Regions from separate parts of the Pseudomonas paraeruginosa genome, predicted to be linked through region 1. Evidence: predicted binding sites of a transcription regulator. Region 1 holds the regulator's gene; each other region holds the start of a gene.
What was found. The regulator FliA, encoded in region 1, starts transcription of late flagellar genes. The targets are predictions, from matches to a motif close to CTAAAGTTTNNNNNNNNNNNGCCGNTAA.
Positions count from the first base shown of each region.

Region 2: a site for FliA is predicted at 5,183-5,210, ahead of flgM (flagellar biosynthesis anti-sigma factor FlgM). Genes of this name have one in related genera too.
Region 3: a site for FliA is predicted at 2,971-2,998, ahead of B7D75_RS23870 (methyl-accepting chemotaxis protein). Genes of this name have one in related genera too.

Region 1 is NZ_CP020560.1:3,720,176-3,727,084, forward strand. It holds gene B7D75_RS17590 (protein-glutamate methylesterase/protein-glutamine glutaminase) at 1-108, opposite strand, end outside; gene B7D75_RS17595 (chemotaxis protein CheA) at 162-2,408, opposite strand; gene B7D75_RS17600 (protein phosphatase CheZ) at 2,608-3,396, opposite strand; gene B7D75_RS17605 (chemotaxis response regulator CheY) at 3,416-3,790, opposite strand; gene fliA (RNA polymerase sigma factor FliA) at 3,893-4,636, opposite strand; gene fleN (flagellar synthesis regulator FleN) at 4,633-5,475, opposite strand; gene flhF (flagellar biosynthesis protein FlhF) at 5,611-6,900, opposite strand.
Region 2 is NZ_CP020560.1:1,718,836-1,725,744, reverse strand. It holds gene htpB (two-component system sensor histidine kinase HtpB) at 1-34, opposite strand, end outside; gene hsbR (two-component system response regulator HsbR) at 100-1,815, opposite strand; gene hsbA (anti-anti sigma factor HsbA) at 1,817-2,122, opposite strand; gene cheR (protein-glutamate O-methyltransferase CheR) at 2,439-3,263, opposite strand; gene B7D75_RS08275 (chemotaxis protein CheV) at 3,341-4,273, opposite strand; gene flgA (flagellar basal body P-ring formation chaperone FlgA) at 4,405-5,103, shown strand; gene flgM (flagellar biosynthesis anti-sigma factor FlgM) at 5,248-5,571, shown strand; gene B7D75_RS08260 (flagella synthesis protein FlgN) at 5,626-6,096, shown strand; gene flgZ (flagellar brake protein FlgZ) at 6,125-6,909, shown strand, end outside.
Region 3 is NZ_CP020560.1:5,044,668-5,051,576, reverse strand. It holds gene B7D75_RS23875 (SOS response-associated peptidase) at 175-789, shown strand; gene B7D75_RS23870 (methyl-accepting chemotaxis protein) at 791-2,929, opposite strand; gene B7D75_RS23865 (M48 family metallopeptidase) at 3,092-3,913, shown strand; gene B7D75_RS23860 (NAD-dependent epimerase/dehydratase family protein) at 4,056-5,081, shown strand; gene B7D75_RS23855 (nuclear transport factor 2 family protein) at 5,078-5,521, opposite strand; gene B7D75_RS23850 (TMEM165/GDT1 family protein) at 5,637-6,215, opposite strand; yybP-ykoY riboswitch at 6,305-6,429, opposite strand; gene B7D75_RS23845 (amino acid permease) at 6,570-6,909, opposite strand, start outside.

The sequences.
Region 1 (6,909 bases):
ATTGGTGGCGGTGCCGACCACCTGGATCTGCCCATCGGCCGAGAGAATCTCCGAGACACGGCGGCGGAAGAACCCCGAATCGTCCACCACCAGGACTTTGACTGCCATAGCTACTCCTCAGAAGGCGACGCTCCCGCGTCGCCGGAAATCCATACGCGGCGTCAGATACGCCGTGCGTAACGCTTGAGCATGCTCGGCACATCGAGGATCAGCGCGATGCGCCCGTCCCCGGTGATCGTGGCGCCCGCCATGCCGGGGGTGCCCTGCAACATCTTGCCGAGTGGCTTGATCACCACTTCTTCTTGTCCTACCAACTGGTCGACGACGAACCCGATACGCTGGGTGCCGACCGACAGGATCACCACATGTCCCTCGCCCTGCTCCTCGTGGGCCGCGCTCGGCACCAGCCAGCGCTTGAGGTAGAACAGCGGCAGCGCCTTGTCGCGGACGATCACCACTTCCTGGCCATCCACCACGTTGGTGCGCGACAGGTCGAGATGGAAGATCTCGTTGACGTTGACCAGCGGGAAGGCGAACGCCTGGCTGCCCAGCATCACCATAAGGGTAGGCATGATCGCCAAGGTCAGCGGCACCTTGATGACGATCTTCGAGCCGGATCCCTTTTGCGAGAACACGTTGACCGTGCCGTTGAGCTGGGAAATCTTGGTCTTCACCACGTCCATGCCGACGCCGCGGCCGGACACGTCGGAAATCTCGGTCTTGGTCGAGAAACCCGGGGCGAAGATCAGGTTGTAGCATTCCAGGTCGGTCAGGCGGTCCGCCGCATCGCGCTCCAGCAGGCCCTTCTCCACCGCCTTGTTGCGCAGCACCTCGGCGTCCATGCCCTTGCCGTCGTCGGTGATCATCAGGAGGATGTGATCGCCCTCCTGCTCCGCCGACAGCACCACCTGGCCGACCCGCGGCTTGCCGGCGGCCTCGCGCTCCTCCGGGCTCTCGATGCCGTGGTCGACGGCGTTGCGCACCAGGTGCACCAGCGGGTCGGCCAGGGCCTCGACCAGGTTCTTGTCGAGGTCGGTCTCCTCGCCCACCAGTTCCAGATTGATCTCTTTCTTCATGTTCCGCGCCAGGTCGCGGACCAGGCGCGGGAAGCGGCCGAAGACCTTCTTGATCGGCTGCATGCGGGTCTTCATCACCGACATCTGCAGGTCGCCGGTGACCACGTCGAGGTTGGCCACGGCCTTGGCCATGGCTTCGTCGCCGCTGTTCAGGCCCAGGCGTACCAGGCGATTGCGCACCAGCACCAGCTCGCCGACCATGTTCATGATCTCGTCGAGGCGCGCGGTATCCACGCGCACGGTGGTCTCCGCTTCGCTGGCCGCCGGCCGCTCGCTCGCCGCCGGCCTGGGCGCGGCGGCCTTGGCGGGCGTCGCCGGTTTCGCCGCGGGACTCTTCGCCGCGATGTTCTTGACTACCGCGGCGGCGGCCGCGACAGCTTCGGAAGCGCCATTGAACTTGCCCTTGCCGTGCAGCTCGTCGAGCAGCGCCTCGAATTCGTCTTCGCTGATATCCTCGCCAGTCGCGGCGGCTGGCGCCGTGCCCGCTCCTGCCGTCTCGGCGGGAGCGCTGGCGGGGGGTGTCGCGACGGGCCCAGCCGCAGCTTCCGGTGCCTCGCCGAACTTGCCCTTGCCATGCAGTTCGTCGAGCAGCGCTTCGAACTCATCGTCGCTGATGTCATCGCCGCCAGCCGCGGCGGCTGCCACGGGCTCCGCCGGGGCCTGCTCCGGCGCGGCGGATGCCGCCGGCGGAACGAACTTGCCCTTGCCATGCAACTGGTCGAGCAGTGCCTCGAACTCGGCGTCGCTGATCTCGTCGCCGCCCGGCGCCTCGACGGCTGCTTCGGCGGGCGCCGCCTGCACCTCGCCACCCTGGAGGGCGTCGAGCAACTGTTCGAACTCGTCGTCGGTGATATCGCTGGAGCCGGCCTGCGCACTTGCCGGCGCCGGTTCGGGTTCGGGCTCCGGTTCCGCGACAGCCGGCGCTTGCGCGGGCGCAGCGCCCTCAGGTTCGGCCAGGCGCGCCAGCGCCGCCAGCAGTTCGGGGGTGGCGGGAGTCGGCTCGGACTGCTCGCGCACCTGGTCGAACATCGCGTTGACCGTGTCCAGCGCCTGCAGCACCACGTCCATCAGTTCGGAGCTGACGCGCCGCTCGCCCTTGCGCAGGATGTCGAAGACGTTTTCCGCGATGTGGCAGCATTCCACCAGCGCGTTCAGCTGGAGGAAGCCGGCACCGCCCTTGACCGTATGGAACCCGCGGAAAATGGCATTGAGCAGGTCCATGTCGTCCGGCCGGCTCTCCAGCTCGACCAGTTGTTCGGACAATTGCTCGAGAATCTCGCCGGCCTCAACCAGGAAGTCCTGGAGGATTTCTTCATCGGCGTCGAAGCTCATTCGGCTGCTCCCAGAGACGTGTTACTCGAAAGGGTCGGCAAGACCGCGGTCCTGCCGGAAATACCGGTCCGCGCCTTGCGGACCGACCTTCGTCCGCGCCGGGATCACCGGCATGACGAAGGCTGTGCCGGCGTCCCGTCGACGCCAGCGTTCAATGCATACTTAACGGCAGCTACGCCGCAGTCTTGAGCCGGGCGGGTCAGAAACCCAGGCTGGACAGCAGATCGTCCACGTCGTCCTGCCCGGACACCACGTCTTCGCGCTTGCTCGCGGCGACCTGCGGCCCTTCGCCCTTGGCCGAGCGCTCCAGCGCGGCCTGGTGGCGCATGCTCACGTGGTCGTGCTCGATGCCGGCGTAGCGGTCCACCTGCCCGGCCATCCAGACCAGCTTCACCAGGTTGCTCTCGACCTCGGTGACCAGCTTGGTGACGCGCTTGATCACCTGGCCGGTCAGGTCCTGGTAATCCTGAGCCAGCAGGATGTCGTTGAGCTGGGAAGACAACTGCCCGGCGTGCTCGCCGCTACGCACGAGGAACTGATCGATGCGCTTGGCCAGCTCGCGGAAACCGTCGGCGTCGATTTCCCGGCGCATGAAGCGTTGCCAGTCCTGCTGCAGTGCCCGTGCATCGTCACCCATCTGGTTGACCAGCGGGGCGCTCTGCTCCACGAGGTCCATGGTCCGGTTGGCGGCCTTCTCGGTCATCTCCACCACGTAGGAAAGACGATCGGTGGCGTCGGCGATCTGCGACATTTCCTGCGCGTGCGGGGAATGCGGGTCGATCTGGAAATCGACGATGGCGTTGTGCAGTTCGCGGGTCAGCTTGCCCACTTCCTGGTACAGACCGCGGTCCCTGGCCTGGCTGAGCTCCTGGATCAGTTGCACCGCCTGCTGGAAATGTCCCCGTTCGAGGCAGTCCACCAGTTCGCGCGCGTGTTTTTTCAGGGTCGATTCGAATTCATCGCCCGTGGAATCGTTACCAAGCACCATGACACCCTCTTGGCCGGCTTCAGCCGTTGACCCGCTCGAAAATCTTCTCGATCTTTTCCTTCAGGACCTGGGCGGTGAAGGGTTTGACCACATAGCCGTTGACCCCGGCCTGGGCCGCTTCGATGATCTGGTCGCGCTTGGCCTCGGCGGTGACCATGAGTACCGGCAGGTGCTTGAGGCGCTCGTCGGCGCGCACCGCGCGAAGCAGGTCGATGCCGGTCATGCCCGGCATGTTCCAGTCGGTGACGAGGAAATCGAAGTTGCCGCTGTGCAGCATCGGCAGCGCCGTGGTGCCGTCGTCGGCCTCGGCGGTATTGGTGAAGCCCAAGTCCCGCAAGAGGTTCTTGATGATGCGTCTCATCGTGGAAAAGTCGTCCACGATGAGAATTTTCATGTTCTTGTCCAAGTAGACCTCCGTACAGACCAGGACGCGTCCCAGCGGGACGCGCCATACATTCTTTTGCGTTAACGTTTACAAGCCGCGGTCGAGGCCGCTTCAGGCCGACCGCCAATCCGCCAGGCGCGCGCGCAACCGCGCGGCGCACTGGCTGTGCAACTGGCTGACCCGCGATTCGCTGACGCCCAGCACCTCGCCGATCTCCTTGAGATTGAGCTCCTCGTCGTAATACAACGCCAGGACCAGGCGCTCGCGTTCCGGCAGCTTGGCGATGGCATCCGCCAGGGCCGCCTGGAAACGTTCGTCGAGCAGGCCGTGGATCGGCTCGTTGTGACTGAGGCTGGTATCTTCGGGCAATCCATGTTCGCCGTCCTGCAACAGGTCGTCGAAGCTGTACAGGCGGCTGCCCTGCGTGTCGCTGAGGATGCCGTAGTAATCTTCGAGGCTCAATTGGAGTTCGGCAGCAACCTCGTGATCTTTAGCGTCGCGGCCGGTTCTCGCCTCGATCGCGCGGATCGCGTCGGTCACCATGCGGGTGTTGCGGTGCACCGAGCGCGGCGCCCAGTCGCCCTTGCGGACTTCGTCGAGCATGGCGCCGCGGATGCGGATGCCGGCATAGGTCTCGAAGCTGGCGCCCTTGCCGGCATCGTATTTCTTCGCTGCCTCGAGCAGGCCGATCATGCCGGCCTGCATGAGGTCCTCCACCTGCACGCTGGCCGGCAGGCGGCCGAGCAGGTGGTAGGCGATGCGCTTGACCAGTGGTGCGTAACGCTGGATCAGTTGCTCCTGGGAGTTCTGCGCTTGCGCCTTGCTGTACATACGCACTCCAGAGGCCGCTGTCATACGGCCGAGCCTGTCGCGGGATGTTGGACCAGTCGTTCGACGAAGAACTCCAGGTGCCCGCGCGGGTTGGCCGGCAGCGGCCAGCTGTCGACCTTCTGCGCGACCGCCTTGAAGGCCAGTGACGCCTTCGAGCGGGGGAATGCCTCGTATACGGCTCGCTGTTTCTGCACGGCCTTGCGTACCGACTCGTCGTAGGGGATGACACCTACATACTGTAGTGCGACGTCGAGGAAACGGTCCGTGACCTTGGTCAGTTTGGCGAACAGGTTGCGCCCTTCCTGCGGACTGTGGGCCATGTTCGCCAGGACCCGGAAGCGGGTCATGCCGTGGTCGCGGTTGAGCAGCTTGATCAGGGCGTAGGCATCGGTGATCGAGGTCGGCTCGTCGCAGACCACCAGCAGCACCTCCTGCGCCGCGCGGACGAAGCTGACCACCGAATCGCCGATCCCGGCGGCGGTGTCCACCACCAGCACGTCGAGGTTGTCGCTGATATCGCTGAACGCCTGGATCAGGCCGGCGTGCTGCATGGGCGAGAGATGCACCATGCTCTGCGTGCCGGAGGCCGCGGGAACGATACGCACGCCGCCGGGACCGAGCAGGAGGACGTCGCGCAGCTCGCAGCGTCCTTCGATCACGTCGGCGAGGGTGCGCTTGGGCGTGAGCCCCAGCAGGACGTCGACGTTGGCCAGGCCGAGGTCGGCATCCAGCAGCATGACGCGACGACCGAGATCGGCCAGAGCCAGTGCCAGGTTCACCGACACATTGGTCTTGCCGACGCCGCCCTTGCCGCCAGTTACTGCGATCACCTGTACGGGATGCATGCTACCCATCTGCTTCATACCTTGTGTTGTCGTCTTCCCGGGAAACCCTTCCAGGGTCTTCCGGTATTGGCGGGGCCGATGCACCATCGGTCCCGGCCCGGCGGAAGCCACCTTCGCTTCCGTCACCCGCGCCACGCGCGGCACTCACCGATCTCAGCCGACACGCCGCGCCGGTTGCTGATAGAGCCCGGCGAACATCTCGGCCATGGCGTCCTCGCTGGGTTCTTCCGGCGCCTGCAGGCTGACCGCCCGGCTGACCAGCTGGTGGCTGCGCGCCACCTGCAGATCGTCCGGAATCCGCGGCCCGTCCGCCAGATAGGCTACCGGGAGTCGCTGGGCGATAGCCAGCGCCATCGATTCACCGAGGCTGCCCGCCTCGTCCAGCTTAGTCATGATGCAGCCCGCCAGCCCGCAGTGCCGATAGGTCTGGTAGGCCGACCTGAGCACCTGGCTCTGGCTGGTGGTGGCCATCACCAGGTAATTCTTCACGTTCAGGCTCGGCGACGCCAGGGCCTCGAGCTGCATGCGCAGGGCCGGATCGCTGGCCGGCAGGCCGGCGGTGTCGATCAGCAGCATGCGCTTGCGCGCCAGCGGCGCCAGGGCCTGGATCAGCGACTGGCCGGGGTCGACCAGGGTCACCGGCACGTTGAGGATCCGCCCGAGGGTCTTGATCTGCTCCTGGGCGCCGATCCGGTAGCTGTCCATGCTCACCAGCGCCAGACTCTGCGCGCCGTACTTGAGGACGTAGCGCGCGGCCATCTTCGCCAGTGTGGTGGTCTTGCCGGCACCGGCCGGGCCGACCAGGGCCAGCACGCCACCGGCGTCGAGCGGGTCCTGGTCCGGCGTCGGCACGGCGCGCGACAGGTGTGCCAGGAGCATGCGCCAGGCCTGGCGGGTATCGCCCACCGCGGCGACTCGCTCCAGCAGCGGCTTGCTCAGCTCCGCCGGCAGGCCCATGCGTTGCAGGCGGCGCCAAAGATTGGCCTGCTGCGGGCGCTGATGCTGCAACTGGCCCCAGGCGATCGAACCCAGCTGCACCTCGATCAGTTCGCGCAGGCCGTTCAGCTCGAAGCGCATCGCCTCCAGGGTCTGTCCGCCCGCCGCGGCCTTGGCCTGCGGCGCCGCCATGGACTCGGCGAGGGTCGGCCGCGCCGGCTTCTGCTCGGCGAACAATTGACGATCCTTGCGCTGGCTTTCCGCCGGCCGGGCCGTCAATTCGGCGCGTGCCTCGGCGATCCGCGCCTGGGTCTTGCGCAGTTCCACTTCCAGCGCCGGATTGGGCTTGCTCGGCGCCGGCGGGGCCTGGTAATCCAGCGCCGCGGTCAGCTCGATGCCGCCGGCGACCCGGCGGTTGCCGAGGATCGCGGCGTCCGGACCCAGTTCGTCGCGGACCAGTTTCATGGCCTGACGCATATCGGCGGCGAAGAAGCGTTTGACTTGCATTGCCCGAAC
Region 2 (6,909 bases), 2.0 Mb from region 1:
CCAGCACACGGTCATCGAGATGCGGCGCGGACATTCGATCGCTCCCTGAAGTCGACTTCCGATGCCCCACCCATTAGGAGCACCGCGACGAAAGCGCGATTATGCCTGAGGCGACCAGAAAAACTCCACGGAGACCACCTTGCCGTCGGCCGACCACTGGCAGCGGTCGGACAGCTCGCGGATCAGCCGCAACCCCCTGCCGCAGAGTCGCTCCCGGCGCTCCACGGCATCCAGCGCGCGCTCGACGTCGAACCCCTCGCCACTGTCCTCGACCCGTACCAGCAGCCGCCCGCCTTCGCCATGCGGCGCCAGGTCCAGGTGCAGCCGCACGTAGCCGTCGCGCAGCGCCTGCAGGCGACTGACGCGCTCCTGGTAGTAGCGGGCGAAACCCGCCGCGTCGCTCTTCATCGCCGAGTCCAGGCCGATGACCCCATGTTCCAGGGCATTCGAATACAGTTCGGCAAGTACCGTGTAGAGGGCGCCGCCACGCGCGCGCAGATCGTGGACCTCGAGCAGCAGTTGCAGCACATGGGGCAGCGGATTGAAATGCTTGAGGGTCTCGGCGCGGAATTCGAAGCTCACCGACCAGTCCAGCGGACTGCTGACGCCACTGTCGGAAAACGCCAGCGGCGGGCATTGCAGGTCCGGGTCCGGCTCCAGGCGCACCTCGAGCATGCTCACGTCGTCCTGCACCACGCCACGGAACTGCGCCAGGCTGCGCTGGATCTCGTCGAACAGCGCCGAAGGCTGGCGATTGCGCTCGAACAACTCGAGCAGCCGCGCCTCGCCGAACATCTCGCCGGCCTTGTTGCTGGCTTCGAGAACGCCATCGGAAAACAGGAAGATCCGGTCCTCCGGCCCCAGCGGGTAGGTTTCGCAGCGGTCGCTGAAGGCCATCGGATCGAGGATGCCCAGCGGCAGGTGGCGGGACACCAGGGCGACCCGCTCGCCGCCGGCGGCACGCACCAGGTAGCCGTCCGGCAGGCCGCCGTTCCAGACCTCCACCAGTTCGCGCTGAAAGCTCAGGTTGAGCAGCGTGGCGCAGCAGAACACGCCGACCGGCAGGATGCGTTTCAGCTTGGCGTTCATCTCGCGGAGGATGTCGGCCATCGGGTAGCCCTTGGCGGTCATCCCATAGAACACCTCGGCCAGCGGCATCGCGCCGATCGCCGCCGGCAGGCCGTGGCCGGTGAAATCGCCGAGCAGCACGTGCATGCCGCCGGACGGCTTGTAGGCAGCCAGCAGCAGGTCGCCGTTGAACAACGCCAGCGGCGATTGCAGGTAGCGCACGTTGCTCGCATTCAGGCAGCCGGAGTGGGCGACCTTGTCGAACACCGCCTTGGCCACCCGCTGCTCGTTGAGCAGGTGCTCGTTGTGCCGGGCGATCAGGTCGCGCTGCTCCAGTACCGTGCGCTGCAGCAGGTGCAGGCGGCCCATGGCGTTGATCTTGGCTTCGAGGATCACCCGGTTGTAGGGCTTGGAGAGGAAGTCGTCGCCGCCGGCCTCCAGGCTCTGCACCAGTGCCTCGGTCTCGCTGAGGGAGGTGAGGAAGATGATCGGCACCAGTTCCTCGCCGGCCTGCTGCTTGATCCGCCGCGCCGCCTCGAAACCGTCCATCACCGGCATCATCACGTCCATCAGGACCAGTTGCGGGCGCTCGGCCTCGAACAGCGCCACCGCCTCCAGGCCATTGCCGGCGGTCAGCACGCGATGTCCCTGGCGGCTGACGATGGTCGACAGCAGCAAGCGATCGGCCGCGTTATCCTCGGCGATGAGAATCGTCAGGCTCTCGATCCGCGCCGCCGCAGGGTTCATCTCAGGTGATCTTGAACAGCTGCTCGAAGTTGGAAATGGCGAGGATCTTGCGCACTTCCGGGCTGCAGTTGGCCAGGCTGATCTGCGCGCTTTCGCCGCCGGCGTGGTCGCGCAACAGCAGGAGCATGCCCAGTGCCGAGCTGTCCAGGTAGGTGGCGTTGCGCAGATCGACGACATAGCGCCGCGGGGTGATCGCGACCCGCTCGTAGGCGTCGCGGAAGTCCTGATGGGCCCCGAAGTCGAAGCGTCCCTGGATCTGGATGGTCAGCTCTTGGCCGTCGGCCGAGGGCAGCGCAGTGATGGCCATGAAACTCTCCTGGTAGGCGTGTCGAATCGGGGAACGCTCGAATCATGTAAGCAGTTCCCCGGCAAAGCGGCAACTTGCCAGGCTTTCCAACTATCAGAAATATCTGTCAATACAAGCACATCGCGCTGCCCTAGACTGCCCCGCTCCGAGCAAGCCGTCCTGTGCTGAGCGGGCTGCGACGGCGCCGCCGCGCGCGGCACTCGGAGCCAGGGCAGTGGGCGAATGCTTCCGACCCACCTGCCCGTCCCAAGCGGACCCGCGCCGAATTGTCAGGTCACCCCCGCGCAGTTCGGCGCGGGCCCGCTTTCCTCAGGTTCTACTTGGCCCGATAGATGATGCCCGGATTGCACTGCACCATCTGGTAGTGGTCGGGCAGGTTGTTCAGCGCCTCGGAGGCGCCGAGGAACAGGTAGCCACCCGGTTTCAGCGTGCCGTGGATGCGCAGCAGGATGTCGCGCTTCACCTCGGCGGAGAAATAGATCAGCACGTTGCGGCAGAACACCATGTCGAACTTGCCGAGGCTGGCGTAGCTGTCCAGCAGGTTCAGGGCGCGGAACTCGATGCGGCTGCGGATCGCCGGCTTGACCGCCCAGCGCCCCGGCCCCCTGGCGTCGAAATAGCGCTGCAGACGCTCCGGCGACAGGCCGCGCCCCATGGCCAGGCTGTCGTACTCGCCGGCCTTGGCGGCGGTAAGCATCGAGCCGGACAGGTCGGTGGCGACGATCTGCACCCCCGCCTTCAGTTGCCCCAGATTGGTCTTCTCGAACTCGTCGATGGCCATCGACAGCGAGTAGGGCTCCTGGCCGGAGGAACAGGCCGCCGACCAGATCCGCAGACGCTGCCCGCCGTTGGCCTTGATCAGTTCGGGAAGAACCCGCTGCTTGAGCACCTCGAACGGATAGGTATCGCGAAACCACAGGGTCTCGTTGGTGGTCATGGCGTCCACCACCATCTCGCGCAAGCCGCCACGCTGGGTCTGGATGCGTTGCACCAGTTCCCCCAGGCTCTTGATGCCCTGTTGCTCCATCAGTTTGTTCAGCCGGCTCGAGACCAGGTACTGCTTGTTGCTGCCCAGCACAATGCCGCAGGTCTTCTCGAGGAAGACCCTGAACAACTCGAAATCCGCATTAGCTGCCGACACGCATAAGCCTCTTCGCCCTGGGCGACCGGAACGCAGCCGGTCGCCCGTATTCACATTTGTCGTAGGGAGCCGATCGCTCAGCCCTCGTCCACTGCCTTGACCCGCTCCACCACCCGCGCCGCCAGGTCGTCCGGACGGAACTTGGCGAGGAAGTCGTCCGCACCGACCTTCTTCACCATCGCCTGGTTGAAGACCCCGGACAACGAAGTATGCAAGAGAATGTGCAGTTTCTGCAGGCGGGGATCGCTACGGATTTCCGCCGTCAGGGTATAGCCGTCCATTTCCGGCATCTCGATGTCGGAGATCAGCATCAGCAACTCGTCTTCCGGGCGTCGTCCTTCGGCGAGCATGTTCTGCAGGTACTCCAGGGCCTGGCGCCCGTCGTTCAGCGCGGTTATTTCCACGCCGACCGCCTCCAGGCAACGGATCACCTGCTTGCGCGCCACCGACGAATCGTCCACCACCAGCACCCGCTTGGTCACCGCGCGACTCTGGGTCTCGGCGTCGATCACGCCGTGGGAGACTTCCTCGGACGTCGGGGCGACCTCTGCGAGCACCTTCTCCACGTCGATGATTTCCACCAGTTGCTTGTCCACCCGGGTCACCGCGGTCAGGTAGTGCTCGCGGCCGGCGCCCTTGGGTGGCGGATGGATCTCTTCCCAGTTCATGTTGACGATGCGCTCCACCGAGCGTACCAGGAAGCCCTGCACCTTGGTGTTGTACTCGGTGATGATCGCGAAGCTGTTGGTCAGGTCCTGCAACCCGCGGCGGCCGGTGGCCAGCGCCAGGTCGAGGATCGGAATGGTGCCTCCGCGGATGTTCGCCACCCCGCGCACCACCGGACTGGACTTGGGCATCACTGTCAGGCGCGGGCACTGCAACACCTCTTTCACCTTGAACACGTTTATGCCGTAGAGCTGATTGCCGTCCAGGCGGAACAGAAGCAGCTCCAGACGGTTCTGTCCGACCAACTGCGTGCGCTGGTTGACTGAATCCAAAACACCGGCCATTGGCGCTCCCCTCAGACGATCGTGACGGACTCCGGCACGACCATTGCTTGACCCGTTGCATGAAACAGGCAACGACAGTTTTTCGACGAATGATGGCACGTAGCCATGTCTCTTTACGATTTGTACCCGTTTTGCTCGGGCTCGGCTACCTGTGCGCGCCGAATCACGGCCAGGCCCAGGGTTTTACCGCTCCCGAAGTGCTTATCGGCTCCACCCAGGGGTTTCTTGAGTTCAAGGTAGAAGAATATCTGCAGAATAGCGGACTCGACGCGCGCTACGAGGTTCAGGTCAACCGGGTCGACCCGCGCCTGCGCCTCGCCGAGTGCGACAGGGACTTGACGCTCAGCCAGGAAAGTCCGGCACAGCCGGTTGGCCGGGTGACGGTGCGGGTCCGCTGCGAAGGCGGTTCGCCCTGGACCATCTTCATGCCGGCCCAGGTGAAGCTGTTCCGCCAGGTGGTCGTCGCGGTGCAGCCGCTCAAGCGCGAGCACGTGCTGGACGACGCCGACATCGCCCTGGTCGAGCGCGACGTCGGCCTGCTGACCCAGGGCTACCTGACCGATCCGGCCCGCGTCGTCGGGCAGAAACTGCGGCGGCCGGTGATCAACGACCAGGTGCTGGCGCCGGCGTTCCTCGAGCAAGCCGAGGCCGTGCGCAAGGGCGATCAGGTGGTGATCCTCGCGCGTACCGCCACCATCAATGTGAAGATGCCCGGCGAAGCGCTGGCCGATGGTGCGCCGGGGCAGCAGATCCGCGTGCGCAACCTGCGCTCGCAGCGGGTGATCAAGGCCCGCGTGCTGGAGCCCGGCACGGTCGAGGTGAATATGTAGAGGGAAAGCCGTGGCCGGTAGCGCTGGCGCTACCCCTGCGGGTTTCTCTAAACTGGGAAACGACGCACGAAAATAAGTCCTAAAGTTTTTCAAGCCTTCGCCGAAAAGCTAGGCAAGCGTCCAATACCTTCGAGGTTTACAACCATGGTCATCGACTTCAACCGGCTGAATCCCGGCACCACGCCAGCCACCACCGGCCGTACCGGCAACACCGCCGCCGGCCGTCCCGACGCCGCTGGCGCCGACAAGGCAGGCCAGTCCGCGAGTCCCGCGAAGCAGAGCGGCGAGTCGGTGCAGATCAGCGAAACCGCCCAGAACATGCAGAAAGTCACGGACAAGCTGCAGACCCTGCCGGTGGTCGACAACGAGAAGGTTGCCCGGATCAAGCAAGCGATCGCCGATGGCACCTATCAGGTCGACAGCGAGCGCGTTGCCAGCAAGCTGCTCGACTTCGAATCCCAGCGCTGAACTCGAAGGAAGCGCTGGGGGCCATTGGACGCCGAATGAACTCCCGAGCCCGAGATGCCAGACTCCCCTACCCTGCTTGACCTGTTCGCCGAGGATATCGGCCATGCCAGCCAGCTCCTGAAGCTGGTCGATGAAGAATTCCAGGCCCTGGAACAACGCGACCTGGCGGCCCTGCAACAGCTTCTCGGCGCCAAGCAGCCGCTGATGCAGCAGCTGGAACGCAACGGCCGGGCGCGCGCGGAGATCCTCCACACCGCCGGCGTTTCCCTCGACCGCGAAGGCCTGGCCCGCTACGCCCGCGAGCACGCCGACGGCGCCGAGCTGCTGGCCCGGGGTGACGAGCTGGGCGAACTGCTGGAGCGCTGCCAGCAGGCCAACCTGCGCAATGGCCGGATCATCCGCGCCAACCAGGCCTCCGCCGGCAGCCTGCTGAACATTCTCCGCGGCCAGGACGCTCCCGGCCTCTACGACAGTCGCGGCAGTACCGCCTCGAGCGCCAGGCAACGTCCGCTCAGCCAGGCCTGACGACCACCAGCGCAAGCATCAAGGCACAATGCTATCATTGAGGCATTCGTGCCCCAGGAGAGCATTGAAGGTGCCCAACCCGTTCGCCGAAGAAGCGGGGCCGCAACCCCCGAAGGTGCTCAAGGCACCGGTGGAAATCCAGGCCAGCCTGCGCCTGCTGCAGGACGGCCGCGACTCGCTGCTGATCACCTTTCATGAGCGCAACCAGCGCTTCCAGAGCTTCCTGGTGGATATCGACCGTGATCGCGGCCTGCTCGCCCTGGACGAACTGGTCCCCAATACCGGCGAACGTTTCCTGCAGAATGGCGAGGCTTTTCGCGTCGAGGCCTTCCATGAAGGCGTGCGCATCGCCTGGGATTGCGAGCGTCCCGTGCAGTTCGGCGAACACGACGGGGTTCCCTGCTACTGGGCCACCCTTCCCGCCGAGGTGCATTATCACCAGCGGCGCAACGCCTATCGCGCCGGCATCAAGCAGAGCCAGCCGATCATCGCGGAAATCGCCGGGGAAAAACTCCGCGTGCCGCTCACCGGGCAGTTGCTGGACATCTCCGCCACTGGCGCCAAGCTGCGCTTCGCCGGCAATGTCGCCGAACGCCTGCATCCCGGAGAGATCTACGAGGCGTTCAGCGCCCAGCTACCGCAGGGCGCGATCGGCAGCGCGATCGAACTGCGCCATGTGCGCTTCGACGAAAAGCTCGACGCGACCTTCGCCGGCGTGCGCTTCAGCGAGATGAGCGGGCCCGCCCAGCGCCAGGTGGACCGTTTCGTCTACCAGTTGCAGCGCGAAGCGCGGCGCTTCGAGAAGGACGCGCT
Region 3 (6,909 bases), 1.3 Mb from region 1:
GCTGTTGTCCAATGCAGGACTCCTGTGTGGGTTGCGGAATGCGGGCGGGGACGTTAAGCCCGGAGGATAGGCGCGTCAAGTGAAGATTGGGTTTCATTCAGCTTTCGTTCGGCAAGGCCGGCGCGGCGCTTCGGGTTACACTGTGCGGCTTTCCTTCACCAGGCGGTGGCAAGCATGAGTGGTCGTTACGCGCTGTTCCGCTGGAATCCCGCGCTGGCGGCGCTGCCGGGGTTCCCGGCGGACTGGCGGGCGCAGTGGAACATTTCTCCGGCGAACCAGGTGCTGATGGTTCGCGCGGAGGGCGGCGCGCGCCGCGCCGACCTGGCGCGCTGGGGGCTGACCCCGGCCTGGCTCACCGACCTGTCGCGAACGCCCAGCCACGCGCGGGCGGAAACCCTTGCCGAGCAGCCGATGTTCCGCGAGGCGTTCCTGCGACGCCGTTGCCTGCTGCCGGCCAACGGTTTCTATGAATGGCGCGGGGTGCGCAAGCGCCCCTACTGGGTCTCCACCGGCGAGCGCCTGCTGTTCTTCGCCGGGATCTGGGAAGCCTATCCGGTGCAGGGACAGACCTGGCTCAGCGTGGCCCAGGTGTCCCAGGCGGCCGCCGAGTTCCGCCGGCCGCTGCTGCTCGACGAGGCCGAACAGGACACCTGGCTGGCCCCGGACACGCCGCTGCCGGCGCTGATCAGCCTGCTCGCCAAGCCGCAAGCGAACCTGCGCAGCGTGGCCCTGGCCGGCTTCGTCAACCAGCCGGAAGCCGACGGGCCGGAGTGCCTGACCCCGGCCTGAGCTACACCTTGAACTGATTCACCAGCCGCCGCTGCTGCTCGGCCAGCCGGGTCAGCTCGGCGCTGGCCTGGGATGCCTCGTCGGCGCCGCCGGCGACCTGGTTGGCGACCTGGCCGATGTTGCTGACGTTGCGGTTGATGTCCTCGGCGACCGCGCTCTGCTCCTCGGCGGCGCTGGCGATCTGGGTGTTCATGTCGTTGATCACCGACACCGCCTGGGTGATCGACTCCAGCGCCTCGGCCGCCTGGCGCGCATGACGCACGCTGTCGTCGGTACGGTCCTGGCTGTCCTGCATGACCTTCACCACGTCGCGGGTGCCCTGCTGCAATTGCTGGATCATGCTCTGGATCTCTTCCGTGGCCTGCTGGGTCTTCTGCGCCAGGTTGCGCACCTCGTCGGCCACCACCGCGAAGCCGCGCCCCTGCTCGCCGGCGCGGGCGGCCTCGATGGCGGCGTTGAGGGCGAGCAGGTTGGTCTGCTCGGCGATGCCGCGGATCGCCACCAGGATCGCGTTGATGTTCTCGCTGTCCTTGGCCAGGTTCTGCACCACCCCGACCGCGCGGCCGATCTCGCCGGCCAGGGCCTGGATCGCCGCCGAGCTGCTCTCGACGATCTGCTTGCCCTGGTGCGCGGCCTGGTCGGCGTGGTTGGCCGCCTCGGCGGCGTGGGTGGCGTTGCGCGCCACGTCCTGGGCGGTGGCGGTCATCTCGTGGACTGCGGTGGCCACCAGCTCGATTTCCGCCAGTTGCTGCTGGACCCCCTGGTTGGTGCGGATGGCGATGTCGGCGGTGTGTTCCGAGGAGTCGCTGACCTTCTGCACCGACTGCACCACCTGGCCGATCATGTTCTGCAGCTTGCCGAGGAAGGTATTGAAGCCATTGGCGATGGAGCCCAGCTCGTCGGCGCGCTCGCTGCTCAGGCGGCGGGTCAGGTCGCCTTCGCCCTGGGCGATGTCGTCGAGCATGCCGACCAGCTGGCGCAGCGGCCGGGCGATGCCGTAGCCGACCAGCCATACCACCAGCAGGCCGAGGGCCGCCACCACCAGGCCGGCCAGGCTCATGCCGAGGATGTCCTGCTGGCGCTGGCTGCTCAGGTCGGCCTGCAACTGTTGCAGTTCGCCGAACACCGCGGTCTGGGGAATCTGCAGCATCAGGGTCCAGCGCACGCCGGTGTCGGCGATGGTGAAGGGCAGGAACAGCTCGATGTGGCCATGTTCGGCGTCGACGTCGTAGAGCGGCTGGTCGAGCGAGAGATTCTTCAGATTATCCACTTCGTTGCTGTCGAGAACGCTGCTCACCGGCTCGCCGAGCTTGCCGTCGTCGCGGGTATAGGCCACCAGCCGGCCGTTGCTGGCGATCAGCGCCATTTCCCCGGCGCCGTCGTAGAGTTGCTGGTCGGCGCGCTTGAGCAGGTCCTGGATGAAGGCCAGCGAGAGATCGGCGCCGACCGCGCCGCGGAACTGGTCGCCGACCATGATCGGCACGTTGAACGACGACATCATCACCGTCTTGCCGCCCATCTCGTAGGGGGCTGGGTCGACGATGCAGGGCCGCTTCCGCTCCTTCGGACAGGCGTAGAACTCGTTCTCGCGCACGCCGGTGGGCAGCAGCTTCTCGCTGTCTATGGTGTCGACCATCGACTCGACGATCGGCTGGCCGTCGGCGCCACGGTACCACCAGGGCAGGTAGCGGCCGTCCGGGGCGTAGCCCTTGCCGGTCTGGCCGGCGAAGGCGGCGTCGCTGCCGAAGGCGTCCGGCTCCCAGGCCATGAAGGTGTCGAGCAGCTTGGGATTGTTCTGCACGGTGCTGCGCAGCAGCGCGGAAATCTCGTCGCGGCTGGCGTTCAGCTGCGGCATGCCGTCGGTGCCCGGCTCGCCGAGCAGGCGGGTACTGTTGGCCAGGCCATGCACCACTGTCAGCGGATATTCCAGCTCGCGCTGGATCTGGCTGACCTGGGCGCGCGCCAGCGCCACCAGGCGCTCGTTGATGACCTTTTCCAACAGGCCCTGGGTGCGCTGCTGCACCAGCTCCTGGGTGCGCGCGCCGGCGAACAGGGCGTACAGCACCAGCACCACGACGACGCTTAGAACGCTGGCGCCGGCGAGGGCGGCGACAGAAAACTGGATCGACTTGAGCTTCATGATGGGACTTCCGACCCTTGTTGGAATTGTCTCAGGGAGGGTTATCGGCAGGAGCCCGGAAAATCCTTAATCGGCGCTCCCGGGTTTCCGCTCCAGCGGCTGTTGCCGCCGTGCGAGCCGGGGCCTACCATGCGCTCCGGCCTTCAGAGGAGAACAAGGACCATGGCTCATCCCTTCCGATTCGCCACCCTCGCCGGCGCGCTGCTGCTCGCCGGTTGCCAGGCAGTGAACACCACCAGTGGCGGCGCCGTCGGCGTCGACCGCAAGCAATACATGTTCAGCATGCTGTCCAGCCAGGAAGTCGACCAGATGTACGCCCAGTCGTACCAGAAGACCCTCGGCGAGGCGAAGAGCGCCGGCGTGCTCGACACCAGCAGCGCCGACGCGCGGCGGGTCAAGGCGATCGCCCAGCGGCTGATCCCGCAGACCGCCGCCTTCCGCCCGGACGCGACCGGCTGGAACTGGGAAGTCAACGTGGTGAAGAGCGACGAGCTCAACGCCAACTGCGGCCCCGGCGGCAAGATCATTTTCTACACCGGCCTGATCGACAAGCTGAAGCTCACCGACGACGAGATCGCCGCGGTGATGGGCCACGAGATCGCCCACGCCCTGCGCGAGCATGGCCGCGAAGCCATGTCCAAGGCCTACGGCGTACAGCTGGCGAGCCAGATCGGCGCCCTCGCCGGGCTCGGCCAGGAAAGCCTGCAACTGGCCAATACCGGGGTCGAATACCTGATGACCCTGCCCAACAGCCGGGCCAACGAGAACGAAGCCGACCTGATCGGCCTCGAACTGGCCGCCCGCGCCGGCTACAACCCGGAAGCGGCGATCAGCCTCTGGCAGAAGATGGGCAAGGCCAGCGGCGGCGCCGGCCAGCCGGAGTTCACCAGCACCCACCCCTCCGACAGCTCGCGGATGGCCAACCTCCAGGCCGCGATTCCCAAGGTGATGCCGCTCTACCAGCAGGCCAGGCGCGGCAAGTGAGGCCAGGCGCGCGCGGTCGCGGGGCGGCCGGCGCGCCGACAGGCTTACCGTCGGAAACGCGCGATGTGTATTTCCGTAACCCGCTGTTTGGTATCTCGCCGGTGTTCGGCCTAGACTGCTGGCCGACCCGCTCGCGGGACCCGTGGACGAACAGTCACTCTCACGCCCTGGAGCTCATGTGAAATACGCCGTACTCGGAGCCACCGGCCTGCTGGGACATCACGCCGCGCGCGCCATCAGGGCCGCCGGTCACGATCTGGTGCTGGTCCACCGTCCTTCTTCGCAGATCCAGCGTCTCGCCTATCTGGAGCCCGAGTGCCGGGTCGCCGAGATGCTCGATCACGCCGGCCTGGAGCGCGCGCTGCGCGGCCTCGACGGAGTGATCTTCAGCGCCGGCTACTATCCGTCGCGGCCACGCCGCTGGCAGGAGGAAGTGGCCAGCGCGCTGGGCCAGACCAATCCGTTCTACGCCGCCTGCCTGCAGGCGCGGGTGCCGCGCATCCTCTATGTCGGCTCGGCCTACGCCATGCCGCGCCATCCGCAGGGCCTGCCGGGACACGAGGGGCTGTTCTACGACAGCCTGCCGAGCGGCAAGAGTTCCTACGTGCTGTGCAAGTGGGCGCTCGACGAGCAGGCCCGGGAGCAGGCGCGCAATGGCCTGCCGGTGGTGATCGGGATTCCCGGAATGGTCCTCGGCGAACTGGACATCGGCCCGACCACCGGGCGCGTGATCACCGCCATCGGCAATGGCGAGATGACCCACTACGTCGCCGGCCAGCGCAATGTCATCGACGCCGCCGAAGCCGGCCGCGGCCTGCTGATGGCCCTGGAGCGCGGGCGCATCGGCGAGCGCTACCTGCTGACCGGGCACAACCTGGAGATGGCCGACCTGACCCGGCGCATCGCCGAACTGCTCGGCCAGCCGGCACCGCAGCCGATGTCGATGGCCATGGCTCGCGCCCTGGCCACCCTCGGCCGCCTGCGCTACCGGGTCAGCGGCCAGTTGCCGCTGCTCGACGAGACCGCTATCGAGGTGATGGCCGGAGGGCAGTTCCTCGATGGACGCAAGGCCCGCGAGGAACTCGGCTTCTTCTCCACCACCGCCCTGGACGACACCCTGCTGCGCGCCATCGACTGGTTCCGCGACAACGGCTATTTCAACACCTAGGGCAGCGCCTTTTCCGCGAAGGGCCGGGTCTGCAGTCCCAGCTGGGCGCGGAAGCTCTCCATGTCGAACATGGTGCACAGTTCCTGCAGCTGGCCCTGCGGGTTGAACACCCAGAAGCCCATCGCGGAAATGCTCAGCACCTTGTCGCTGGCCGGATAGCCCAGGGTCGGCCGGACGATGGTGCCGATCAGGGTGCTCCAGGTGAACACCTTGCGCTCCTCGCCGATGCAGTCCTCGACCACCACCTCCAGGTCCGGCATGGCCGTGCGGATGTCCTGCACAAGGCGGATATAGCCGGCGGTATCCAGGGGATGGCCGATGAACGAACTCTTGTAGAGGAAATCCTTGCTGTGCAGTTGCTCCACCAGCGCCATGCGGCCCTTGTTCCAGGACAGTTCGATGTGATGGCGGGCGAGTCGTTTCAGGTCGTGTGCGGGCATCTCCGGCTCTCGCGGGCGGGTGGTCGGGCAGGCATCCGGTACCTGCCTGAACTCTAGCCGCTTCCATGCATTTTGCATTGGCCGCCTAGCCAACCGGGCCCGGCGGCGCGGTCCGTCAGAGCCAGCCTGTCAATCGCGCGGCGTGCCAGGCGGCGTAAAGGCCGAGCGCGGCGAAGGCGGCCGCGGCCAGGCGGCGGATCAGCGCCAGCGGCAACCTGTCGGCGGCCAGGTTGCCGATCAGCACCACCGGCACATTGGCGATCAGCATGCCCAGCGTGGTGCCGATCACCACCAGCCAGAAATGCGGATACTGGGCGGCCAGCATCACCGTGGCGACCTGGGTCTTGTCACCCATCTCGGCGAGGAAGAAGGCGATCAGGGTGGTGAGGAAGGGCCCGTATTTCTTCAGCCCGGACTCTTCGTCGTCGAGCTTGTCCGGGACCAGCGTCCAGAGCGCGACGGCGATGAAGGACGCGGCGAGGATCCAGCTCAGGGTGGCTTCGGAGAAGAAGCTGGCGACCCAGGCGCCTACCGCGCCGGCGGCGAAGTGGTTGGCCAGGGTGGCGGCGACGATGCCGGCGATGATCGGCCATGGCTTGCGGAACCGCGCCGCGAGCAGGAGCGCCAGCAACTGGGTCTTGTCGCCGATTTCCGCGAGAGCAACGATCAGGGTGGGGACGAACAGCGATTCCATCAGGCTTCCTAAGGGGCGGGTCGACTAATCACCATGACACGCGCCATCTGCCCGCCCCGGGTCAGATCGTGCGTGTCATAGGTCTTGTCAAACCCTTGGCCTGTCTGGGCAGGCTTGGGTCGCGCGCGCCATGGTCTGCGGACCAAGTGTGTTGACGCGTGCCGGGCGAGGCCTGGACGGCGCTCGCGGGAGACTACTCCCCTAGGACGGGGCGCATTCTGCCCAAGCCGGGCGGCTTGGGCAAGCCCAAGGGGGGAACTTTCGTTCGGCCGGGCGCAGGGGGAGGCGGGATCGTGCGGCCAAATGCCGGCGAACCGCGGCGAATCCATGCGGATCGCCGGAGTACTCTGCGGTTCAGGGATTGGTCGGGCTGACGTCCATCTCGTTGTAGCGGACGAAGCGCGAACGCTTCTTCCAGCGGTAGCCCAGCCAGATCGCCAGGAACAGCGGCAGGCTGATGTAGGTGGCCAGCAGGCCGATCCAGTCGATGCGCTCGCCGACCAGCGCCTGGTAGTTCTGTCCGAGGGTGATGACCATGCACAGGGCGAAGGCGAACAGCGGGCCGAAGGGGAACAGCTTGGCCCGGTAGGGCAGGTCTTCCAGGCGGCCGCCCTGGGCGAGGTAACCCTTGCGGAAGCGGTAGTGGGAGATGGCGATGCCCAGCCAGGCGATGAAGCCGCACATGCCCGAGGTA